2 regions of the Paenibacillus sp. J22R98 genome follow, and region 1 is predicted to be linked to the other one. Evidence: a T-box and tRNA genes for the amino acid it is inferred to sense, from the RefSeq annotation. Region 1 holds a T-box; the other holds one or more tRNA genes.
What was found. A T-box is a leader RNA that pairs with one kind of tRNA and senses whether it is charged. The one in region 1 lies ahead of argS (arginine--tRNA ligase), so its partner is inferred to be a tRNA-Arg.
Positions count from the first base shown of each region.

Region 2: it has a tRNA-Arg gene. The T-box ahead of argS (arginine--tRNA ligase) is inferred to sense a tRNA for this amino acid. The anticodon was not compared.

Region 1 is NZ_JBXENW010000012.1:19,366-23,765, forward strand. Features, by position in the region: gene argS (arginine--tRNA ligase) at 1-1,627, opposite strand, end outside; T-box leader at 1,698-2,002, opposite strand; gene AC50Y3_RS26380 (DNA-deoxyinosine glycosylase) at 2,076-2,597, opposite strand; gene AC50Y3_RS26385 (DUF7667 family protein) at 2,660-2,911, opposite strand; gene speB (agmatinase) at 3,218-4,087, opposite strand; gene speE (polyamine aminopropyltransferase) at 4,107-4,400, opposite strand, start outside.
Region 2 is NZ_JBXENW010000021.1:6,159-10,558, forward strand. Features, by position in the region: gene AC50Y3_RS29940 (PAS domain S-box protein) at 1-1,519, opposite strand, end outside; gene tadA (tRNA adenosine(34) deaminase TadA) at 1,866-2,351, shown strand; gene AC50Y3_RS29950 (Spo0E family sporulation regulatory protein-aspartic acid phosphatase) at 2,257-2,529, opposite strand; tRNA gene AC50Y3_RS29955 (tRNA-Arg) at 2,781-2,857, shown strand; gene AC50Y3_RS29960 (ATP-binding protein) at 3,106-3,228, shown strand; gene AC50Y3_RS29965 (Gmad2 immunoglobulin-like domain-containing protein) at 3,302-3,898, opposite strand; gene AC50Y3_RS29970 (methyl-accepting chemotaxis protein) at 4,028-4,400, opposite strand, start outside.

The DNA of each region.
Region 1 (4,400 bases):
GAATGCGCTCCTGATGATAGAATCGATTGAAGCGTTTGGCCGCATCTAACAGGAAACGCGCCACAACCGCCGGTTCATTCTGGCGCAGTGCGCCGGCAATCGCCTCGGGATAGGCAGCCAGCAGCTTCATGCACTCCCATGCCGCCGTCCCTGAGAGATAGCTCCCCAGCTCGCTGCCGGTCACGGCACCGGATAAGCTGCGCGATTCGGTTTCCGCCAGCGTCAGCCCCCCTTTGGCCAGCAGCTTGAACGCTCTTGCCGCCGTATATTGCACGTAAGGGCCGGTTTCTCCCTCGAAGCGAAGCGCCTCATCCAGCGAGAAATCCACCTCCAGCATCCGGTGGTGAAGCAAGTCCCCGAACACAATCGCGCCAATTCCCACTGCCTCCGCGGTATCCTGCGCATCCTCCAGATCAGGATTCTTCTCTGCGATAATGGCCGCCGCCTTGGATACGGCTTCGTCCAGCACCTCATCCAGGAAGATGACCTGCCCTCTGCGCGTGGACATTTTGCGGCCTTCGAATTTCATCAGCCCAAATGCCAGATGGCGGCACTGGTCTGCCACTTCCTCCCCCATACGCTTCAAGACGGAGAACACCTGTTGAAAATGCAGCTTCTGTTCCGCGCCTACCACATACAGCAGCAAATCCCCGCCCATCTCCTTCTTTCGATAGAGAGCCGTAGCCAGATCACGAGTAGGATAGATCGTCGTGCCATCCGACTTGAGGATGAGGCACGGCGGCAATCCTTCCTCCTCTAAGCGAACAACCTGCGCACCGTTACTTTCCTCAAGCAGCTGCAGCTCTTGCAGGCGTGATACGACGGCAGCCATTTTATCGTTATAGAAGCTCTCGCCGAGCGTATAGTCGAACTGCACGCCAAGACGCGCATACACACGGTCAAATTCCTCCATGCTGAAGGATACAAAATAACGCCACAACCGATGCGCTTCCTCATCGCCGTTCTCCAGCTTCCAGAACCAGTGGCGCGCCTTGTCTTCCAAAGTCGGGTCCTGCTCCGCTTCTTCATGGAACTGGACGTACAAACGCAAGCTCTCGCGAATCGGCTCTTCCTTGAGTTTGGCTTCGTCTCCCCAGCGCATGTACGCTTCCATCAGCTTGCCGAATTGCGTGCCCCAGTCGCCTATGTGGTTGACGGTGACAACCTCGTAGCCGGAACTGCGGTACATATGAGCGAGCGAGTTGCCGATCATCGTAGAACGCAGATGGCCGACGCCAAATGGTTTGGCGATATTCGGAGAGGACATATCGATGATGACGCGCTGTCCCGTCCCGACCTGCGATTGCCCGAAATCCGCAAGCAGCAGAGGTGCAAGCAGCTTCGGCGCCCATGCTTCCCGTACGAGGAAGAGATTGAGGTACGGGCCTTTCGCTTCGGCGCGAATCGTCGGTGACATTCCGGAATCGGCACCGGCACCGATCTGCTCCGCGAGCTCTGCAGCTATTGCCGCAGGCGCACGTTTCAGTTCACGCGACAGGGCAAAGCAAGGAAATGCGACATCGCCAAGCTCCGGGTTTGGCGGAAGCTCCAGCAGCGCCACGATGTCTTCATAGGCCAGCGATGGTACATGCGGCTGCAGTTGTGAGGCTGCCCACTGCAATAACAGGTTCATCATGTTCATCCTCCCCGAAATGTGGTCACAACCCTCTAGAGACAAATAAAACCCCCGTCTCTAATAAAGAGACGGAGGTTGATTTCCGCGGTACCACTCTTCTGGTTTCCAATATGGCTGCACAAACAACGAATAGCGGCGGCCATGCTAAAAACCTCTCAAGCACGATAACGGGGTGACCGGATTCATCTACTTACAGAGGCACACTTCGCTTGATCAAGCTGCCCTGCCTGCATGTTCAATGGATCTACTCCCGGGTCCGCTTCCCTTACGCCGCTGCACCGGCTTTCACCAAGGATGATTTGATCATCCAACCCGGCTCGCTGCTAGCACCGATCTGCAAGGTACTGTCCCGTTCATCGTATGTAGCTGTTATAACTGACTGTGTTTTCCCTATTATATGCAACCTCGCGAAAAAAGCAAGCCTCTTGTGAAGGTTTGCCTATGTCTGTTCGAGCGGAATTAAATGCGGCAGCAAAATGCGCCAAGCTTCGATCCGATCTGCAGTCGTGCGCATGGCAGCCGTCGGGATGGGACTGGTCGAGGGCAGCTTGAGCAGCGTGATTGCCGTGCTGAGCTCGGGTAAGCTCTTAAAATACTTCAGGAACGTGTCATACGACTTGCTCCCGTTACAAACAATGCAGCTGATCTCCGGATAATCCGCTAGCAAGCCCGGAATGTCGTTAGGCAGCTCCTCGCGAATGTTCACGTCGAGACTGCCCTCCCGTTGGCAAGAGGCAATCACATCCCAGAGCGCAATGCCACGTGCCTTGGCAAAAGCGAGCCGTTCCTCGTAATCCTCATCGGGCGTTAGGCCGAACAAGCCATACACCACCGGCCATAGATGGTTGCGCGGATGTGCGTAATATTGATGCTTCGCCAGAGAAGCCGTTCCCGGCATACTGCCAAGGACAAGCACCCGCGCACGAGCGCCGATCTCCGGCGGAAATGAATGTACTCTCATCACGCAGTCCCTCCCCTCTTCTCCATAGGAAACCAGAAAGAGACATTTTAATCAAGCCCCATCTAGAGCTGGGGCGATGCAGGCGGCGTTCCGGTCAATCGTTCGATTTTGCGACATATGTCGTGCTGCCACTCCGTATCGCCTGTCATCGAAGCCAGCAGCGAGAGATTGTACAAATTAGCAACTTGCCGGCAAATCATCGCATTCACCGCCAAGCAATGCTCAAAGTCTGCCAGCTCCTCCGCCGAGAGCGGCCTCTTGCTTCGAACCGTCCACAGCTCCGCGAGCCGCTCGTGAATTGGCAATAAGCTCATAACTTGCTCGCCCCCTCAATTGTTAGAATACTACTATTCATTATGACCAAAAAATGAAGCCCTAAGCCGGCGGGCATACGGTAGTACTCTAAACGAAGGTGCTTTCATGTTATTTTATAGCTGATTCCGACACTCGGAAACTTGACCGCCGAAAAAGAAGAAGCCTGATTTAGTATGGAGAATAGAGCGGGTTCCGCTGTTTGAAGAACAAGACGGCAAACATTCCGCAACTCGTCCCCCTGCGCTAAGCCGCTCATTTATCGGGCTAACAAAAAAGGACGGGAGCGTCGCTCCCGTCCTTCGTTATTATTTAATAAAGCCAAGCAGCATTTCGCGGATGACTTTCGCCGCGACGATCTGTGTTTGTTCCGTAGGGTCGTAGGCCGGCGCAACCTCAACAAGGTCACAGCCCACAATGTTCACGCCGGAACGCGCGATCGCGTGTACCGCATCGATCAATTCCTTCGACGTAATACCGCCTGCTTCTGCCGTACCCGTTCCCGGCGCTGCCGATGGATCCAGCACGTCGATGTCGATCGTCAGATAGACTGGACGGCCTTCGAGCTCAGGCAGTACTTTCTTCAAAGGCTCAAGCACTTCAAACGGGAAGAAATTGATGTTCTCGCGTGCAAACTGCCACTCTTCGCGGGAACCGGAACGGATACCGAATTGGTAAACGTTCTTGCCGCCGATTAGGCCGGCTGCTTTGCGAAGCGGCGTGGAGTGCGAAAGCGGTTCGCCTTCGTACGACTCCCGCAGATCCGCATGGGCATCAAAGTGAATGATCGCCATGTCCGGATACTTCTTGTACACCTCTTGGAAAATCGGCCACGATACGAGATGCTCGCCGCCAAGTCCTACGGGCATTTTGCCATCGTCCAATACGCCGCGAACGAATTCACCGATCACTTCCAGCGAGCGAGCCGCGTTGCCGAAAGGCAACAGCAAATCGCCTGCGTCGAAATATTCGATATCTTCCAGGCTGCGATCCAAGTACGGGCTGTACTCTTCCAGACCGATCGACACTTCGCGAATACGCGGAGGGCCGAAACGGGAGCCTGGGCGGAACGATACGGTAAAGTCCATCGGCATACCGTAAATAACGGCTTTGGACGTGTTATAGTCATCCGAGCTAAGGATAAACACATTGCCGGAATATTTTTGATCGAGTTTCATAGGTTGTGTTGGTCTCCTCTTACTTCACCAGGTCTTCCACAAATTTCGGCAGAACGAAAGCCGCTTTGTGCAGACGCGGGGAGTAATATTTGGTGTCGATTTCCGGGATGCTGGACTCGTCCACTTCAAGCGGATCGTATTTCTTGCTTCCCATTGTGAATGTCCACAGGCCGCTTGGGTACGTTGGCACGTTAGCCCAGAATACGCGAACGATCGGGAACACTTCTTTCACATCGCGGTTTACGTTCGAGATGAGCTCAGGTGTAAACCAAGGGTTGTCCGTTTGCGCTACGAAAATACCGTCTTCCTTCAG
Region 2 (4,400 bases), on a different contig from region 1:
TGGCACGGAGCTCTCCATGCTTATCGTGGATCGGTGATGTCGTTGCACTCACGGATATCCATTCGCCGCTCTTCGTTACACGCAGCGTCTCCCGAGCCGCAAGCGGTTTACCCGCTTTGAGCAGCTCCATCGTCTTCTGCTCTTCTTCGTACAGATGCTCCGGTACGAGCGGAAGCATCTGGCCAAGCGCCTCCTCCGTCGTATAACCGAACAATTGCTCGAATGCCCGATTCACCTGCGTAATGCGGCCTTCCAAATCCACGACATGGATGGCATCTGTTGTATGATTAATGAATGATTCCAAATATTCTTTCATGGATCGGTTCTCTTCGAACGCCATTTTGAGCTTAGTCATATAGATGTTTAGGTTCTTCGACATCGCATTAACGCGCTGCGCCAACTGCCCTAATTCATCCTTCCGCTTGACCTCAATGGTATCGTCGAATCTCCCGAAGGACACCTCGTTGACCTTCCACAGAATCGAACGGACCGGCCGCAGCAAAATATCCGATAACCAATAGCTGCAGAAGACAACCACAATCAGAAGCACAATCGAAATAAAAATTTGATTATTGCGTTGTTCATCCGTCAGCTTCATAATCGGCCTCTTGTCGAGCACGAGTCCAATTACGTAAGGAACTGGTTCCTTCAGCGCAATAAAGCTCTTAATTACCTCATGATCGTTAATCGTCTCTTCGCGGAACACCATTTTGCCCTGCAATGATTCCTTAATACTCTTCTTATCCTTCTCTATTTCTCCGTATTCATAACTGCCGAACGAAACCGCTCTATCCTTCAACTGCTCGATGCTCATAATAGAAGGGATTTTCTTAATGGGCTCCACGCCAAACAAATCCGGATTAAATCCCGTGATTTCCAGTATCGTCGGATTACCCGTCTTCAGTTCTGCTAACAATGAAGTCGTATGCGCGATCTTGCGAAGATCTGTAAATTGATCGCTTTTCATATAAAACCGAATGATATAGTCCAAGTTGCGGTCGGTATAAAAGCTTTCTTGACCCAGAATGGTATTGTCGGTCAGCGTCAGCTTGTCCGGTCCTATCCAAAATTCATAATCGAGCGTCTCCTGCTCGATCGTTTGAGATTTGTGCGCAGCCCAAACATTACTGACATCGCCGATCTCAGGCGGATTCGTCGATTGAACGACGTAGTACTTATCGCCTTTCTGCTTCAGCAAGGACATACTTGAGACGCCGACATGCTCCGAAACCTGTCTCAGCTGCTCGTACGTGACCTCGTCGGCATGATAAGGCAGCTGACTGGCAGCAGAGAACGATGCCAACTTCATCTTATCGGACAAAACGGTTTGCACAAACTCGACTTCTCTCGTATTTTGAATGACGTTTGCCGCAACCTGCTGACTGATCGACATCATTTTGAGCTGAATGTCGTTTCTTAGATTGACCCGCGTCGAATATTCGTTCAGAATCACATTTAGAACGAGCAGCACAAATACAATCAACGAAATCATGACAGATAGTTTAGTTTTGACCGACAATATGCGACACATCCTTTAACACCAGCCTGTGGACAGCTACTTGGATCATACCATAATTGGCATAAAATGAAAGCAATCTTGTGCATCATTTCCTCTGTAAAATGTGTAAAAGCAGTCGGTTACGATACTCGATATGTTGATATCACCAATAGTTATACACATGTTTTTCCCCATATTCACAGGCCAAGTTAATAGTTTGTGTACAGAACTGTGAATAATCGAAAGTTATCCACAAATCTATGCACAACCTGTTAACAACGAATATTTGTTCGCGGCACAATTCGACAGTCGATTAACGTCGAATGGGTATAACTCATCATATAGAACAGGGCTGGAGGCTTAATTCATGACAGCAATTGGGACGGATTTTTTTCGGGAAGAAGATTATAAGTGGATGCAGGAAGCGATCCTGGAAGCGAAGAAAGCGGAAGAAATCGGTGAGGTGCCTATTGGCGCGGTCATAGTGAAGGATGGCGAAGTGATCGGCAGGGGCTATAATCTGAGGGAGACGAATTTAGATCCGACCGCGCATGCGGAGATGATCGCCATTCGGGAGGCTAGCAAGCATTTGAATGCGTGGCGGCTGCTGGACTGCACGCTCTATGTGACGCTGGAGCCTTGTCCGATGTGTGCGGGCGCACTGGTGCAGAGTCGTATTCGAAAAGTCGTGTACGGCACAACCGACCCCAAGGCAGGCTGCGCCGGTACGTTAATGAATTTACTGCAGGAGCCCCGCTTCAATCATGAGACTGAGCTTCTTGGCGGTCTGATGCAGCAAGAATGTTCGGATTTATTAACCCTCTTTTTCCGTCGTCTGAGAAAGCGTATCTAGTGGCATCGCACACCAGCTCTTCTTTCTGAATCTGTTGTAGCGTTACGATAAGTTCATCGGCTGCTTCACTTATTGCAAGTACCTCAGGGTCAGTTAAACTTCCGCGGGCTTCAGCCATTTCGAACAGCTTTGTACGAAGCACCTGCAACTCATGGAGTAGGTTCATTTTGTCATTCATGACGCCCTTGGTACATCTCCTATCGCATCTACTTAGTTACAGTTAGTAACTAATTTCATTATATATGGTGCAAGCTATTATTTTTGTAAAATCTTGTCGACAATTTCTCCCGATAATGGCGTAAAGTTTCGACACCTTTCATCATAAAGTCCCTATTTCAGGACTATTTTCTCACTCCCTCGCGGCTGTATTAGGACTAATAGACTTGCTTGCGCCTGATTTGAAATTCATGCTATTATTATCCTTGCCGCGCGCCCGTAGCTCAGCAGGATAGAGCGACAGTTTCCTAAACTGCAGGTCGTACGTTCGAATCGTATCGGGCGCGCCATTCTTCGAAACCTTTGAGCTACAATATAGCGTTAATATTGATCTTCTACGGATTTTGCGTAGAAGATTTTTTTATGCCTTGCAAGAAAAGGCCGGCTTTACGCCGGCCTGTCCCTTGTCTATTCCTCGCGCCCTTGCCTGTGGATTACTCCTATTAGCCTACGTTTCTTGATTCTGCGTTCTCGCCTCGCCTTCGGTCATCTTGCGAGTGCCGACGCCTCTCGCTCTCGCAAGCAAGGTGGCCACGGCTTGGGCTTGGCCATCGCCAAATCAATTACGGAGCAGCATAAAGGAAAAATCACTGCGCGCAGTGTACCGAACGAGAGGACCATATTCTCGCTCCAACTGCCATTGGCCGCCGCGGGCAAATAGTTATCGCTTATAAGCTGCATAGAAAAGGCCCTCCTGATTAGGAGGGCCCTTTCTCTATGCAACACTCACTCGCTCACTCCATAAACGTCTCAAGCGGCATATTAAGCACATTCACCTTACTGCCGTCCTTCGCACTATACTCGAAGATCTGCAGCATTAAGGTTCCGTTCTTCGGCAGCTTATTCGCTGGAATCACGATGCTAAGCTCGAATGTCGACCAGGCCGGCGCACCTTCGCTAAGCATATAGTTCTTCTCCAGCAAGTAGTTGTGTCCGTCCTCCACGGCATAATTCATCATCGCCTCGAACACTCTCGCCTCGCCTGTTACCTTATACTTGCCCCCGCTCCCGCTGACCTGGACGTTACGGAAGGCATTATTTTGCGTAGATGATCCACCGGTACTACTGGATATCTCCACCTGCCTCAGCGTGCTGTTCCACTCTACGCCTGCACCAAGCAAATCACCCACTGCTCGCAGCGGCACATAGGTGCTTCCCTTATAATTCATAATTGGCAGGCTCTCGTCCTCGTAGGTTGTACCGTTCACCACAATCGGGTAAGCGGCATCGCCCAATAGATATTGCTTCACCGCTGCACCTACTGTCGGCATAGCCATCATGATCATACTGCCGGCTAATGCACCGACTATGAATCCACGAATATGCTTCATCGCCTTCACACTCTTTTCATGGGCGTCGCCCAAATTGGACTACTGATAGTACATCCTATGCGGGAACATCGACACTTACCCATGCAAAAAAGCCCCCAACATCACGAGTAATGTTGAAGGCTTTCCCAATTAACCCACCAGCGATTGTACGGAACCGCTTGTCTCCTTGATGCGCTGCAGCGTACGCTCGTTTTGCTCCGCGAGCGTAGTAATCGTTGCGGACAGCTCCTCCAGCGTGGCGGAGGACTGCTGGCTAACCGCAGCCACGTTCTCCGTTGCGCTCTCGATCGAGCTGCTGGCACCGCGGATCGCGGTCATGTTATCGCGGTAATGCTCCAGCGACTGTGCAAGCTGCTCCACCGTTTGACGCACGACCTCGAACGCTTCGCGCGTATCGGTCGTGATTCGGCTGCTGGATGCCATCTGCTTGCCAATCCCGTTCATCAAGCCCCGCGTGGCGTCCGCTTGTTTCTGCATACTCTCCAGCTGCTCCGAAATGGCA